Regions from separate parts of the Enterobacter sp. TMH.L2 genome, predicted to be linked through region 3. Evidence: riboswitches for the same ligand, from Rfam matches in the RefSeq annotation. Region 3 holds a riboswitch; each other region holds the start of a gene.
The links. A riboswitch is a leader RNA that binds a small molecule or an ion and turns the genes downstream of it on or off. The one in region 3 is predicted to bind thiamine pyrophosphate.
Positions count from the first base shown of each region.

Region 1: another riboswitch for thiamine pyrophosphate. It lies ahead of thiC (phosphomethylpyrimidine synthase ThiC); the one in region 3 lies ahead of tenA (thiaminase II).
Region 2: another riboswitch for thiamine pyrophosphate. It lies ahead of thiM (hydroxyethylthiazole kinase); the one in region 3 lies ahead of tenA (thiaminase II).

Region 1 covers NZ_CP193791.1:4,403,333-4,407,983, forward strand. The annotation lists gene hemE (uroporphyrinogen decarboxylase) at 1-479, opposite strand, end outside; gene nudC (NAD(+) diphosphatase) at 515-1,288, opposite strand; gene ACREYP_RS21085 (Rsd/AlgQ family anti-sigma factor) at 1,387-1,890, shown strand; TPP riboswitch at 1,941-2,051, shown strand; gene thiC (phosphomethylpyrimidine synthase ThiC) at 2,141-4,042, shown strand; gene thiE (thiamine phosphate synthase) at 4,042-4,651, shown strand, end outside.
Region 2 covers NZ_CP193791.1:1,569,696-1,574,346, forward strand. The annotation lists gene ACREYP_RS07490 (YadA C-terminal domain-containing protein) at 1-426, opposite strand, end outside; gene ACREYP_RS07495 (DUF943 family protein) at 714-1,103, opposite strand; gene ACREYP_RS07500 (DUF3289 family protein) at 1,103-1,948, opposite strand; TPP riboswitch at 2,806-2,902, shown strand; gene thiM (hydroxyethylthiazole kinase) at 2,941-3,729, shown strand; gene thiD (bifunctional hydroxymethylpyrimidine kinase/phosphomethylpyrimidine kinase) at 3,726-4,526, shown strand; gene ACREYP_RS07515 (GntR family transcriptional regulator) at 4,613-4,651, shown strand, end outside.
Region 3 covers NZ_CP193791.1:1,712,461-1,717,111, reverse strand. The annotation lists gene ACREYP_RS08180 (nuclear transport factor 2 family protein) at 1-326, opposite strand, end outside; gene ACREYP_RS08175 (MerR family transcriptional regulator) at 555-1,283, opposite strand; gene ACREYP_RS08170 (DUF1349 domain-containing protein) at 1,476-2,051, opposite strand; gene ACREYP_RS08165 (LLM class flavin-dependent oxidoreductase) at 2,076-3,098, opposite strand; TPP riboswitch at 3,262-3,363, shown strand; gene tenA (thiaminase II) at 3,423-4,103, shown strand; gene ACREYP_RS08155 (ABC transporter ATP-binding protein) at 4,100-4,651, shown strand, end outside.

The DNA.
Region 1 (4,651 bases), 2.1 Mb from region 3:
CTGCCGCCTTCCACCATATAAGTGGCCAGCGTCCACGGGCTGCCGGAGAAGCCAATCAGCGGCACTTCACCCTTCAGTTCACGGCGAATAGTGCGCACCGCGTTCATCACGTATGCCAGCTCGCCTTCCGGATCGGGAATCGGCAGCTTTTGAACGTCGGCCAGGCTTTGAATCGGGGAGCTAAAGCGCGGGCCTTCCCCGGCTTCAAAGTACAGCCCAAGCCCCATCGCATCCGGGATGGTCAGAATGTCCGAAAAGAGGATCGCCGCATCCAGCGCGTAACGGCGCAATGGTTGCAGAGTGACTTCGCAGGCCAGCTCAGCGTTTTTGCACAGCGACATAAAGTCACCCGCCTGAGCGCGCGTCGCCTTATATTCCGGTAGATAACGCCCTGCCTGGCGCATCATCCACACAGGGGTGACATCTACCGGCAAGCGCTGCAGGGCGCGCAGGTAACGATCGTTCTTCAGTTCAGTCATGTTTACCTTTCCTTTAGCTGTATCGCCGCAGTCTATCATTCATAGTCCGCGCGACACAGGGCGACGGTATCTTCAATTAAGCGGCGCGCCACGGTGCCCGGCGGCGGTAACAGCGGCAGTTGGTCATAGCGATACCAGCCCGCATCCAGCAGCTCCTTCGGGTCAATCTTGATTTCACCGCTGTGATAATCCGCCATAAATGCGGTCATCAGCGACTGCGGGAACGGCCAGGGCTGGGAAGTCACGTAGCGCAGGTTTTTCACCTGAATACTGCTCTCTTCCATAACTTCGCGAGCCACCGCCTGCTCCAGCGTTTCACCCACTTCGACAAACCCGGCCAGCACGGTGTAGACGCCGTTGCGGTGGCGCGTGTGCTGAGCCAGCAGGATATGATCATCCTTACGAATAGCGACAATAATGCAGGGGGCAATTTGCGGGTAATAGCGTTCCCGGCAGTGCCCGCAGAGCATTGCCCATTCGCTTTTGCTGAAGTGCATTTCATGGCCGCAGTAACCGCAATACTTATGCGAGCGATAAAACTCGGCCAGTTGAACGCCTCGCCCGGCCAGCTGGAACAGGCCCACATCGCGATCCAGGAGCTGACGCAGCGAGCCCATATCCGAGCGGCGGTTTTCACGAATCAGCCAGACGGGCTCACCTTCCCACTCACCGATATCCAGGGCGCGGCTGCCTACGAGTTGAAATTCTTCCGCGCTGCCGTGAGGTAAGTCACCCTGAGGCAACCATATTTTTTGCTCATGGCTGACTATCCACCAACCATGATCTAAGTTTTGAATAACACGTTCCATAACCTGGTGCACATCCCCGTGTTCACTGATATAAACAATTAGTTTTTACTTTTTTGGGTTAGTTTGCGTTCAATCTTTTAACTCACGGAGTCTCAATCATGCTGAACCAGTTAGCCAATCTGACTGAGCGCGTTGGTGGTAGTAATGAGTTAGTTGACCATTGGCTGCAGGCCCGTAAGCACCTGTTGGTCGCCTATTACAACATGGTCGGGATCAAGCCTAACAAGGAATCGCACACCGCGCTCGACGAAAAAGCGTTAGACAATTTTTGCCACGGCCTGGTGGATTACCTCTCTTCCGGGCATTTCAGTATCTACGAGCGAATTATCAGCAACCTGGAAGGCAGCAGCCCGCTGCTAAGCGCAGCCCAGCTCTACCCTCAGTTGGAAGCCAACACCCAGCAAATCATGGATCTCTACGATTCCCATCTGGAAAACGCCATCGACCGCGACAGCTGGGTCGAATTCCAGCAGGCGCTGTCAGAGATTGGCGAGTGCCTGGAGTCCCGCTTCACCCTTGAAGATAAACTAGTCCTCCTGGCTATTGATAACAACCTCGACGGCAGCGCCAGCGATCCTGCCGGGCTGGCAAGTCCAGCTTGAGTTGTTAGCTATTAACGAGTAATTTACAACTTTCCCACCGCAAGGTGGGATCATTCTTGTCGGAGTGCCGAGTGCGTTATGCACCGGCTGAGACCGTTAATTCGGGATCCGCGGAACCTGATCAGGTTAGAACCTGCGAAGGGAACAAGAGTAATTCTGTCTTTGGGTACACCCGTTTTCAGGCGGCCCATATCCATTACTCCTTCCGTTGTCCTGACAAGCCATATCCTGACTAAACCTGGAATGAGCTATGTCTGCATCTGAAAAAAAACCTGGCCGCCGTGAACAGCGCGCCGCCGCCCAACACTTCATCAACACGCTTGAAGGCACCGCCTTCCCCAACTCCCGACGCATCTATCTGATCGGGTCACGTGAAGATATCCGCATCCCGATGCGCGAAATCCAACTCAGCCCAACGCTCACCGGCGGGAGCAAAGATGCCCCGCAATATCAGCCGAACGAGGCGGTTCCTGTCTACGATACCTCTGGCCCCTATGGCGATCCCGACATCGCCATAAACGTGTTAAACGGGCTAAATCCCCTACGCAGCGCCTGGATCGACGACCGCGGCGACAGCGAAACGCTGGGTGACCGCAGCTCCGCTTACACAAAAGCGCGTCTTGCCGACGACGGCCTGGACGAGTTGCGCTTTGAAACTCAGTCCAAACCTCGCCGGGCAATAGCCGGGCAATGCGTCACCCAGTTGCATTACGCCCGCAAAGGCCTTGTCACCCCGGAGATGGAATTCATCGCCATTCGCGAAAATATGGGGCGCGAGCGTATTCGCGATGCCGTCCTGCGCCACCAGCATCCCGGCGAAGGGTTTGGGGCCCGCCTGCCGGAAAACATCACGCCGGAGTTTGTCCGCGATGAAGTCGCCGCCGGGCGAGCGATTATTCCCGCCAATATCAACCACCCGGAATCAGAGCCGATGATTATCGGCCGCAATTTCCTGGTGAAGGTCAATGCCAATATCGGCAACTCGGCGGTCACGTCTTCTATTGAAGAGGAGGTGGAGAAGCTGGTGTGGGCCACTCGCTGGGGGGCAGACACGGTGATGGACCTCTCCACCGGCCGCTACATTCATGAAACGCGGGAATGGATCCTGCGCAACAGCCCGGTGCCCATCGGCACGGTGCCCATCTACCAGGCGCTGGAGAAGGCGAACGGTATCGCCGAAGACCTGAGCTGGGAGATGTTCCGCGACACGCTGCTGGAGCAGGCAGAGCAAGGTGTGGATTACTTCACCATTCACGCGGGCGTGCTGCTTCGCTATGTCCCGATGACCGCGCAGCGCCTGACCGGGATCGTATCGCGCGGCGGATCGATTATGGCGAAGTGGTGCCTGTCCCATCATCAGGAAAACTTCCTGTATCAGCACTTCCGTGAAATCTGCGAAATTTGCGCCGCCTATGACGTTTCCCTTTCCCTGGGCGATGGCTTACGCCCGGGCTCCATTCAGGATGCCAACGACGAAGCGCAGTTTGCCGAACTGCATACGCTGGGCGAGCTGACCAAAATTGCCTGGGATTACGACGTCCAGGTGATGATTGAAGGCCCGGGGCATGTGCCGATGCAGATGATTCGCCGCAACATGACCGAAGAACTGGAGCATTGTCACGAAGCGCCTTTCTATACCCTTGGCCCGCTCACAACCGACATCGCACCAGGCTATGACCACTTCACCTCCGGCATTGGCGCCGCCATGATCGGCTGGTTTGGCTGCGCGATGCTTTGCTACGTCACCCCGAAGGAGCACCTCGGCCTGCCGAACAAAGAGGATGTTAAGCAGGGACTAATTACCTACAAAATTGCCGCTCACGCTGCGGACCTGGCCAAAGGGCATCCCGGCGCACAAATACGCGACAACGCGATGTCCAAAGCACGCTTTGAATTCCGCTGGGAAGACCAATTCAACCTGGCGCTCGACCCCTTCACCGCCCGCGCTTACCACGATGAAACGTTGCCGCAGGAATCCGGCAAAGTCGCGCATTTCTGTTCCATGTGCGGCCCTAAGTTTTGCTCCATGAAAATCACCCAGGAAGTGCGCGATTACGCCGCAAAACAGGCGAGAGATGCTGGCATGGAAGATATGTCCCAGCACTTTCGCGCCCGGGGCGGCGAAATTTATCTCAGACAAGAGGAAGCATAATGTCCAGACTCACTTTCCCTGCCACCTCACGCCGACTGGGCCTTTATCCGGTCGTCGACAGCGTGGAATGGATCGAACGTCTCCTCGGGGCTGGCGTCAAGACTATCCAGCTCCGCATTAAAGACAAACGCGATGCAGACGTTGAAGCCGACGTCATCGCAGCCATTGCGCTGGGCGAACGCTACAACGCTCGCCTGTTCATTAACGATTACTGGCGACTGGCCATCCAACACGGTGCCTACGGCGTACACCTCGGCCAGGAAGATATGGATGTCGCCAACCTGGCGGCGATAAGCGAAGCCGGACTGCGTCTGGGGCTTTCAACCCACGACAACATGGAAATGGATCGCGCCTTAAGCGCAAACCCGTCCTACATCGCGCTGGGCCATGTCTTCCCTACCCAAACCAAGCAGATGCCCTCTTCCCCTCAAGGGCTGAATAAGCTGGCAGAACATATTCAGACGCTGGGTGATTACTCCACCGTCGCCATCGGCGGAATAACCATCGATCGCGTACCTGCCGTCTTAGCCACCGGCGTGGGCAGCGTCGCCGTCGTCAGCGCCATTACACAGGCTCCCGACTGGCGCATCGCCACGGCGAAGCTACTCG
Region 2 (4,651 bases), 140 kb from region 3:
GGCTGCCTGGTGGTCGGCATCTGTCAGCGGGCTGTCCAGGTGTGAACTTTTATCGGCTGTGGACGGTACAACCGGATCCATAATTATCGCCGTTGAAGGGGTAAGCGTGCTGGCGACGATTGAGTGGGGAGCATCGAGATGCGGCGGAACGGGCTCTGAATGATTCCCGTCCATATGCGGGGTCGTCACCGTCCCACTCACAAAATCGCTGGTATAGTTTGTCTGATGGGCGCGATCGTAATCCCGTACAGCCTGCTGCTGCGACGCATCCATACTTTCAAAACTGGCCTTTGCTTCCTGCCAGGTAATAGATTTATTCACCATATTATTATAGAAGTCGCTTACCACATCAGCCCTGGCTGAAGTCGAAAGGACCAAAATACCAAACACCAAAGCCATTGATTGACCAAAGTTAAAGGATTTCATATTTCTCTCACCATAAATAAATTGAACGTTCCAATGCATTATTGAGTGCACTAATAACGGTGATGAACTATTCCGAAATGTGACAATACAATCCTTGATCTAAATCATAAGAAAATTCTTGGTGGAGAGTGTTTAAAAGCGATAAAACAGGCCGTTCACATTCATTATTTGCGCTGGTGCCAGGCTGCTCACACCGCTGTTACAATCGGGGTGAAAAGGGGTAAGGCGCTTACGTTTGAAAGTGCAGTTACTCGCGGGCCGCTTGATGGCAGAAGGGCGTGGAGCGGCTAAAAGTCATAGCTTGTGCTGCCATCGCGTTCACGCCAGATCTGCATGATAATATTTTTATCAATACAGTTTTTAGGTGGCTTTACATCCTTAAAGCATAATCGATCTTCTTTTCCTTCTTCCTGATAACCATCACCGAAAGCAAACACAGAAATAAGAAATGGGCCAGCCTTACCAGAAGGGATATGATATTGCTCTCTAATCTGGTTCTGATTGCGTTCCCACCAATGAATTTTTGCCGACTCAGTGAACGGCAGTCTATCAACGAGGATTACGGCAGTACTTCCATTGTAATGAGCGCCCTTAATCATCGCATTTCTATTACCTAAGACGTAATAACCACCATAACCCAATAAGGTTACCAGGATCAGAATTGTAAATATACGCATCAGCGTTTTCCTTCTATGTCGATCACTGCTTCCATATTTGTTAAAAATGGTTTAAAGCCAAATCGACTAAATCGCTGTAATACAAACCATATTTTAAAAAACTGGAATTGGTTGAATTTTTTCTTTCTTATGTCATCAACATCTAGCCCAAAATGGTCTTGCCCTGTAAATTTAACTCTTGATTTCCAACCGGAATCGTTCACATCAAAACTTATTATATCTATTTTTGTTGCGTAAACATCATGAACGGTGATCCCCATTCCGTTGATCTTATCATGTATAGGTGAGTTGAACTTAGGAAGAATAGATATTTCAATTGCAGCTTCAAGGTCTTTCAACCTATCTTGAGGGAATCCTTTATTTTGATAATCAACAAGTAACCCAATAGATTTTCGCATGTAAGTTACTGTGTTTTTTGTAGAATAATTAGAGTGCAATTTATGGCTATATGCAGCATTTAAGTGCTCATCATTAAACGGCGTTCCAGATGAACGGTAAAAATGCCTTAGCATTTGATTAATCAAATATTTGTACGGACCTATACAAGAATACGGAAGAGATGTTTTTAGCATTTCTTCAAAAAGTAGTTTTGCACATTCTTGAATGCTTACAGTCCCGGAGTTATGCTTTCCACCGTATACGCCTGCAAATCTTGATTGGGGGTTATCGAACGCGGTAAGCCTGGTTAATGTGTAGGGGTCTACGACATTTGATACGTTTGTTAACCCAAACTCTCTTTTTAATCTGCCTTCTGACATATCGCCGTAACGCATATCATTAGCACTATAATCATTAAAAGGTTTAAGTGTAGTAAATACAGTTTTTGGAAATACAACATTAGCCATGTGGGGTGTTCCTTTCCCTTAAAAATATTAATAAAGATATAATAGCACTGGCGAAAATCTGTGCAATTATTTAGATGGTGAATGAATTTGTGCGGTTTATTGATTTTGAAAATGAAAAAGCACGATATAGCAGAGGGTTAAACAGTCGCCTCAGGACTGTTTCAGTAACGCAGCCAGCACGCCGACGATGCGGGCTTCAGGATCCTGCTCGCGTTTTGGCTGCGTTGCCGATCTGCGCATTGGCACGGCCCAGAGCTGGAGGTACTTTTTCCATCTTGGTGCTGACGATATTAATTTTCTTGAACCTAATATCGACGATCGGACACTGCCCGGTTTGCCCGTCATTTCGGGTAATCTCGACAAGGTTCATTATGGGTTCAGCGATGAATTCGGAGTGCATGTTATATTCCAGTTGATTGATAATGAAATTTTAAAAATTATTGATCAATAATAGAAATCAATAATAGAAATCAATAATAGAAATCAATAATAGAAATCAATAATAGAAATCAATAATAGAAATCAATAATAGAAATCAATAACTAAATAATTATCTATAAAAACGGTCAATGCATATAATTGATTTGATAATTTATTTTTAAGATTATTCTTGTAATTTCTGAGGCTAAACGGTTTTCTTCTTCACATTCAGATCTATGGATTTAAAAACAACAACGAAAACGACAACTGAACGAGGCTGGAGCAATCCGGTTTTTTTGTCGTTTGGCTGTGGGATACAGCGAGAGTCGCGATACCGCGCACATGCCGTTTTTGAGGGGGTTGCGGCTTTGGCTTTCCGCTGGCATGATCCAGAACAGGGATTAACGGGACGTTAATCGCAAGCTTTTGATTTTGATTTAAATGACTCGGGGTGCCCTTCTTTGTGAAGGCTGAGAAATACCCGTACCACCTGATCTGGATAATGCCAGCGTAGGGAAGTCAGATGCCTGTCCGGCGTCCCTTCTTTCACGCCGGACAGGAGCCTTACCGTTATGCAACCTGACCTGCTACCCGGCGCAACCGCCGCCTCTGTTTTACACCACCTCCGTCAGTATTCGCCGCTGGTTCACTGCATGACCAATGACGTAGTGCAAACCTTTACCGCTAACGTGCTGCTGGCGCTTGGGGCTGCCCCGGCGATGGTGATTGAAGCCGAAGAAGCGGCACAATTTAGCGGGCTTGCCAGCGCGCTGCTGATCAACATCGGCACCCTGACTTCAGAACGCGCGACGGCGATGCTGGCTGCTATTCACGCCGCCAATAGCGCCGAAACGCCGTGGGCACTAGACCCGGTCGCCGTGGGTGGTTTGGCTTTCCGCACGCGCTTCGCTCGCGAAATTATTCAACTGAAACCAGCCGCCATTCGCGGTAATGCGTCTGAAATCATGGCGTTGGCAGGGGAGCAGGCCGGAGGCCGTGGCGTAGACAGCACCGATGATGCACTTTCGGCGATCCCGGCGGCGCAAAAACTGGCGCGCGAAACCGGTGCAGTGGTTGCCGTAACCGGAGAAACTGATTACGTCACCGATGGCGAACGAACGTTTGCCGTGACCGGCGGGGGAGAACTCATGACGCGTGTGGTCGGCACCGGCTGCGCGCTTTCCGCCGTGGTTGCTGCGTGCTGTGCTTTACCGGGAGACAGGCTGGACAACGTCGCCAGCGCCTGCCGCTTTATGTCGCTTGCCGGCGAGCAGGCCATCGCCGCCAGCCGTGGGCCGGGCAGTTTTACCCCAGCCTTCCTCGACGCCCTTTATCTGCTTAACGCGGAGGGGCTGGCATGAAACGCATCAACGCATTAACTATTGCCGGAACCGATCCAAGCGGTGGCGCGGGGATCCAGGCCGATCTGAAAACTTTCTCCGCGCTCGGCGCTTACGGCACAAGCGTGATCACTGCGCTGGTGGCGCAGAATACCCGTGGCGTGCAGTCCGTTTATCGTATTGAGCCTGAGTTTGTGGCGGCGCAGCTGGATTCGGTATTGAGCGATGTGCGCATCGACACCACAAAAATTGGCATGCTGGCAGAGGCCGATATCGTTGAAGCCGTCGCAGAGCGACTGGCGTTCTATAAGGTACCAAACGTGGTGCTGGACACGGTGATGCTGGCGAAAAGCGGCGATCCGCTGCTGGCCCCGTCGGCGGTGGAAAGCTTACGTCGGAAGCTATTGCCGCATGTCGCGCTGATCACGCCCAATCTCCCTGAAGCGGCAGCGCTGCTGGATGCGCCCCACGCGCGCAGTGAAAAAGAGATGCGCGAACAGGGTGAAGCGCTGCTGGCAATGGGCTGCGAGGCTGTGCTGATGAAAGGCGGGCACCTCGACGACGCAGAAAGCCCGGACTGGCTATTTACTCGCCACGATGTCCAGCGCTTTACCGCGCCGCGCGTGCAAACAAAAAACACCCACGGCACCGGCTGCACTTTATCTGCCGCGCTGGCTGCGCTCCGCCCCCGCCATGACGACTGGGCGCAAACCGTGGCTGCCGCAAAAATCTGGTTGTCGAAGGCGCTGGCTCAGGCGGATTCGCTGGAGGTCGGGCACGGTATCGGCCCGGTACATCATTTTCACGAATGGTGGTAACTGTCGGTTAAGAGAGAAGTTTTTAGCCAGCGTAATACCAGTGGTACTATACTGGCTTCATCTTCCCTGCCGGACAATTGCGTACCATGGAACAGGCTCATCACCAGTTAGTTGAACAGCTCAAA
Region 3 (4,651 bases):
TCGTTCTTGAGATCAACCACCGAACAGCCAGGCAAGGACAGCCCTTTTCCACCGGAGACCTTCGGGTGAGACCAGTGCATTGTCCAACCGACGGCAAAACGCGCCTCATCACATAGCGGGGGATCGATAGCAAAACGGCAGTTCACCACGCTGGCCAGCAGGTGGGCGAAGTAGCGCTGGATCTCAGGCAACCCGCGATGCTCGCCAAACGGATCGATGAGTATGGCATCGGAGGCGTAAAGCCCGGCCAGCGCCGAGGGCGACTGCTTGTCCAGCCCGGCGTAATAATCAACAAAGCGATGAATGGCGGTTGGCGTTGTGCCCATGAGTTTCACCCTCGCGGTGAAGCACCTAACGTTATCGTATAATTAAAACTTGCACAAATACTTATATTTGTCCAAGTTTTGATTGTGATATTTTTAAAAAATTAACAATTTCAATTATTTACAAAAAGTTAAACGATGCGGTAGATTTTCATTTTTTGATAGCACAGCTCGGCCCACCGCGTTTTCAGCGGGCCGCTGGAGGAGGATATTGTGGAGGGGAAAACGAGCCTAGAGGGGAATGACCTCGAACATAGCACCCTGCTGCTGCCAGAGTTCAAGCTGCTTTTTACGTGTCGCCGTCAGCTTACCGGAGGTGACCAGCAGCCATTTTCGATCGGGAAAGATTTCCGGGGCCAGGACGGCAGGCGGAACGGGAAGCACGTCGATGCGGTGTCCCTGGCCGGTTCGCCTGAGCGCCTCCAGCCAGATTTCGCAGGGGTCACTCAGATGCCAGCCGGTAATCAGGCAGTTGTCACCGGGCGCTCTTTTATCCCCTTCAAGGCAAAACGAGGTGTAGGCGATAATGATGCCGTCGAGAATTTCGCGCAGGGTCATGATGGCCGGTACGTTAGCCGAGACTTTACTGCGCAGCGGGCGCAACACTTCCGTCACCAGTTCCGCGCGCGGATATTCCCGGCCTGCATCGTAGAGAAGCTGGCGAAGAGATTCGATTTTCCCCTCATTCAGCCGCTGCAACATACTCTCCTGCAGGCCAAGCCAGTTGTTCGCCCGGCGCATTTCAGGCCGGGCCAGCAGCGGCTTAACCTGGCTGACCGGCACCCCTTTTTTCACCCAGTCGAGAATGTTAAGCGCCTGCTGGATATCTTCGTCGCTGTACTGCCGATGACCGCCATCGGTTCGCATCGGCTTGAGCAGGCCGTAACGACGCTGCCAGGCACGGAGCGTGGTGGCGTTTATCCCGCAGAGCCGGGCAAATTCGCCGATGGAGTAAGACATGAAGAGCACCTGATAACCATCAATACTCACAATATACTACGAATTATACCGGGCTGAATGAAGCGCGAAGCGTTTGCACTTTATTTTCAATGCCCAACGGAAAAACATTTGCCCCTTTACCGGCTTTGTCCCCGCCAGGAGAAACCCTGCCTGGCAAATGTCTGGCGGGGCGCCGCCCGACTAAACGGCTGATTAACTTAAATCGTGCAGTCCTTTATCCAGCGCGGCACTCAGCATCATTTCTTCGAAGTTCACCGCCAGCCCGCCACGCTGCGGGGTGCAGCACATCACGCCTACCCTGCATGCGTCGAATCCGGGGAAATGCGCCAGTCTCAGCAGCGGCCAGCTTTTGCCGTCAACGGAATACTGCAGCCGCAGGCTGTCCCCTTTTCGGGTCAGGCGCATCCAGAACAGATTTGCTTGACCGGGAAAGACGCCGGTTGCCCAGTCGGAATGGCCCTGCGTCAGCACGCTGCCAATGGCAGGCGCGTCGTCGTTAAACTCGATGCCCGCTTTTAGCCAGTGGGATTCATCCCCCATCAACATGATGCCGGCCTGGTCGTAGAGTGCGCTAAATTCAGCTTTGACCTTCACCTGGAAAGTAAAATCCCCCCGCACGTTGCAGCCATAAAAATGGCCGGAGAAACGCTCAAACCCGTACCATGTTTTGCGCCAGAAGTCGGTTTGTTCATCGGTGACAACCGTCAGCCCGCCGTCGCCTTCTTGCCAGACTTTTGGCTCATTAATCCAGTAAAAATCCTCGCTCATAGCATGACCTTTTCCCTGTTTTATTTAGCGCCAGCCCAACTCTGGTGCAACGTGCTTCAGAATAGATTCGATGACGTGCGCGTTATAATCCACGCCCAGCTGGTTTGGCACGGTTAACAGCAGCGTGTCGGCTTCAGCAATCGCTTCATCCTGCGCCAGTTGCTTAATGAGCAGTTCCGGTTCAGCGGCATAGCTGCGGCCGAAAATGGCCCGGGTTTGTGGCTCGATGTAGCCAACCTGATCGCCTTCTTTGCCGCTGCCGCCGAAGTAGTTGCGGTCGCGCTGGTCCATTAACGCGAAGATGCTGCGGCTGACGGAAACGCGCGGCTCACGCGTATGGCCCGCCTCTTTCCACGCGGCCCGATAAGCACGGATTTGCTTCGCCTGCTGGATATGAAACGGCTCGCCGGATTCATCGGTTTTCAGCGTGGAGCTTTGCAGGTTCATCCCTAACTTCGCGGCCCACTCCGAGGTCGCGTTGGAGCTGGCTCCCCACCAGATTCGCTCCCGTAGCCCGGCAGAAAACGGCTCCAGACGCAGCAACCCCGGCGGATTAGGAAACATCGGCTGCGGGTTAGGTTCGGCAAAACCGTCCCCTTTCAGCGCCTCGAGGAACACTTCGGTATGACGGCGCGCCATATCGGCTTCGGTCTCTCCTTCGCCCGGCACATAGCCAAAATAGCGCCAGCCGTCGATCACCTGCTCCGGCGAGCCACGGCTGATTCCAAGCTGCAGGCGGCCCCCGGCAATCAAGTCCGCGGCGCCCGCATCCTCCACCATGTAAAGCGGGTTTTCATAGCGCATATCGATCACGCCGGTGCCGATTTCAATACGTTTAGTTTTTGCCCCAATGGCCGCCAGCAGCGGGAAAGGCGAGCTTAGCTGACGAGCAAAATGGTGCACGCGGAAGTAAGCGCCGTCCGCGCCAAGCTCTTCTGCAGCAACGGCAAGATCGATGGACTGCAGCAGCGTATCCGCCGCAGAGCGCGTGCCGGACTGGGCGGCAGGCGACCAGTGGCCAAAAGAGAGAAAGCCAATCTTTTTCATCGGATATCATCCTTAGACTCGTAGGTAACCGGCCTACAGTGACAAAATTCCCGCCCCGTGTGCCAGCAAAATATTGCGATACCGCACTAAACGGATCGTCGCTTTCAGCAAGATCAGACACAGCGCCCGGCGATTGTAATCAAAAAGTAAATGTCGTATAACAGGCACCTCCGAGGGGTGTCCTGTATGGGCTGAGATGGCGTAAGCCGAACCCTTTGAACCTGATCTGGGTCATGCCAGCGAAGGGACGGTCGGCAATCACAGCTCTGTTATTGTCTGTTCATACCTCTGCGCGCCCGGATCTCCACTTACCCAGGAGGTCCCATGTACACCCCACTTTTCGAAAACGGTCTTTACGGACGACTGCGCGAGCAGGCCGGCCAGCACTGGCAGGATTACGTCGATCACCCTTTTCTGCAGCAGCTTGCTGTCGGCACGCTGCCTGAAGCCGCATTTAAGCGCTATCTGACCCAGGATTATCTTTTCCTGATTCATTTTGCCCGCGCCTACGCCCTGCTGGTCAGCAAGCTTCGCACGCTGCCGGAAATGCGCACCGCGACCGCATCGCTGAATGCCATTGTCTCCGAGCTGCCGCTCCATGTGGCTTACTGTCGAAGCTGGGGCCTGGACGAAGCGCAAATAGTGGCCGAGGCGGAAGCGCCAGAAACCATGAATTACACCCGTTACGTGCTGGATATTGGCCATTCAGGCGACGCGCTCGATCTGCTGGCTGCGCTGCTGCCCTGCGTGGCCGGATATGCAGAAATCGGCCTTGGCCTGCTGCATAGCTCCGACACGGTGATGGCAGGCAATCCCTACGCGAACTGGATCCGTAACTATGGCGATGAAGGCTACCTCACCGGCGTGCGGGCCGCTGTGCAGTTGCTCGAAAACGTAGGCCACCAGCGTGGCGCGGAAAGCCGTTTCTCAGAGCTATCACAGATTTTTACCACCGCGACGCAGCTTGAATCCGCGTTCTGGCAGATGGGGCTGAATGCCTCATGACCGACAGCGCGACTTCGCCGGGCATTCAGGTGCGCGATCTCAGCCTGCGCTTTGGCCAGCAGACCATTTTTGAGCGGCTGAATTTTGATATTCCCGGCAGCAGCTTCGTTGCCCTGCTGGGCGCGAGCGGGGCCGGTAAAACCAGCCTGCTAAAGATTATCGCCGGGCTGGCGCAGGCCAGTGGCGGAAGCGTGACCTGCAGCGACGGTCTGCCGGTTGCCGGGCGTATCGCCTGGATGGGGCAGAAAGATTTGCTCTACCCGTGGCTCAGCATTGAGCAGAACGTGGCCCTCGGAGCTCGCCTGCGTGGTGAGGCGGTCGACAGACAATGGACGGAACATTTGATTGAGCAGGTCGGGCTGGCTGGCTATGCCAAAGCCCTGCCAGCTTCGCTATCGGGCGGGATGAGGCAACGTGCCGCCATCGCCAGAACGCTTTACGAAAAGCGCCCGATAGTGCTGATGGATGAGCCGTTTTCGGCGCTGGATGCCATCACCCGCACGGCCATTCAGGACCTGGCGGCCAGGCTGCTGGCAAAAAATACCGTG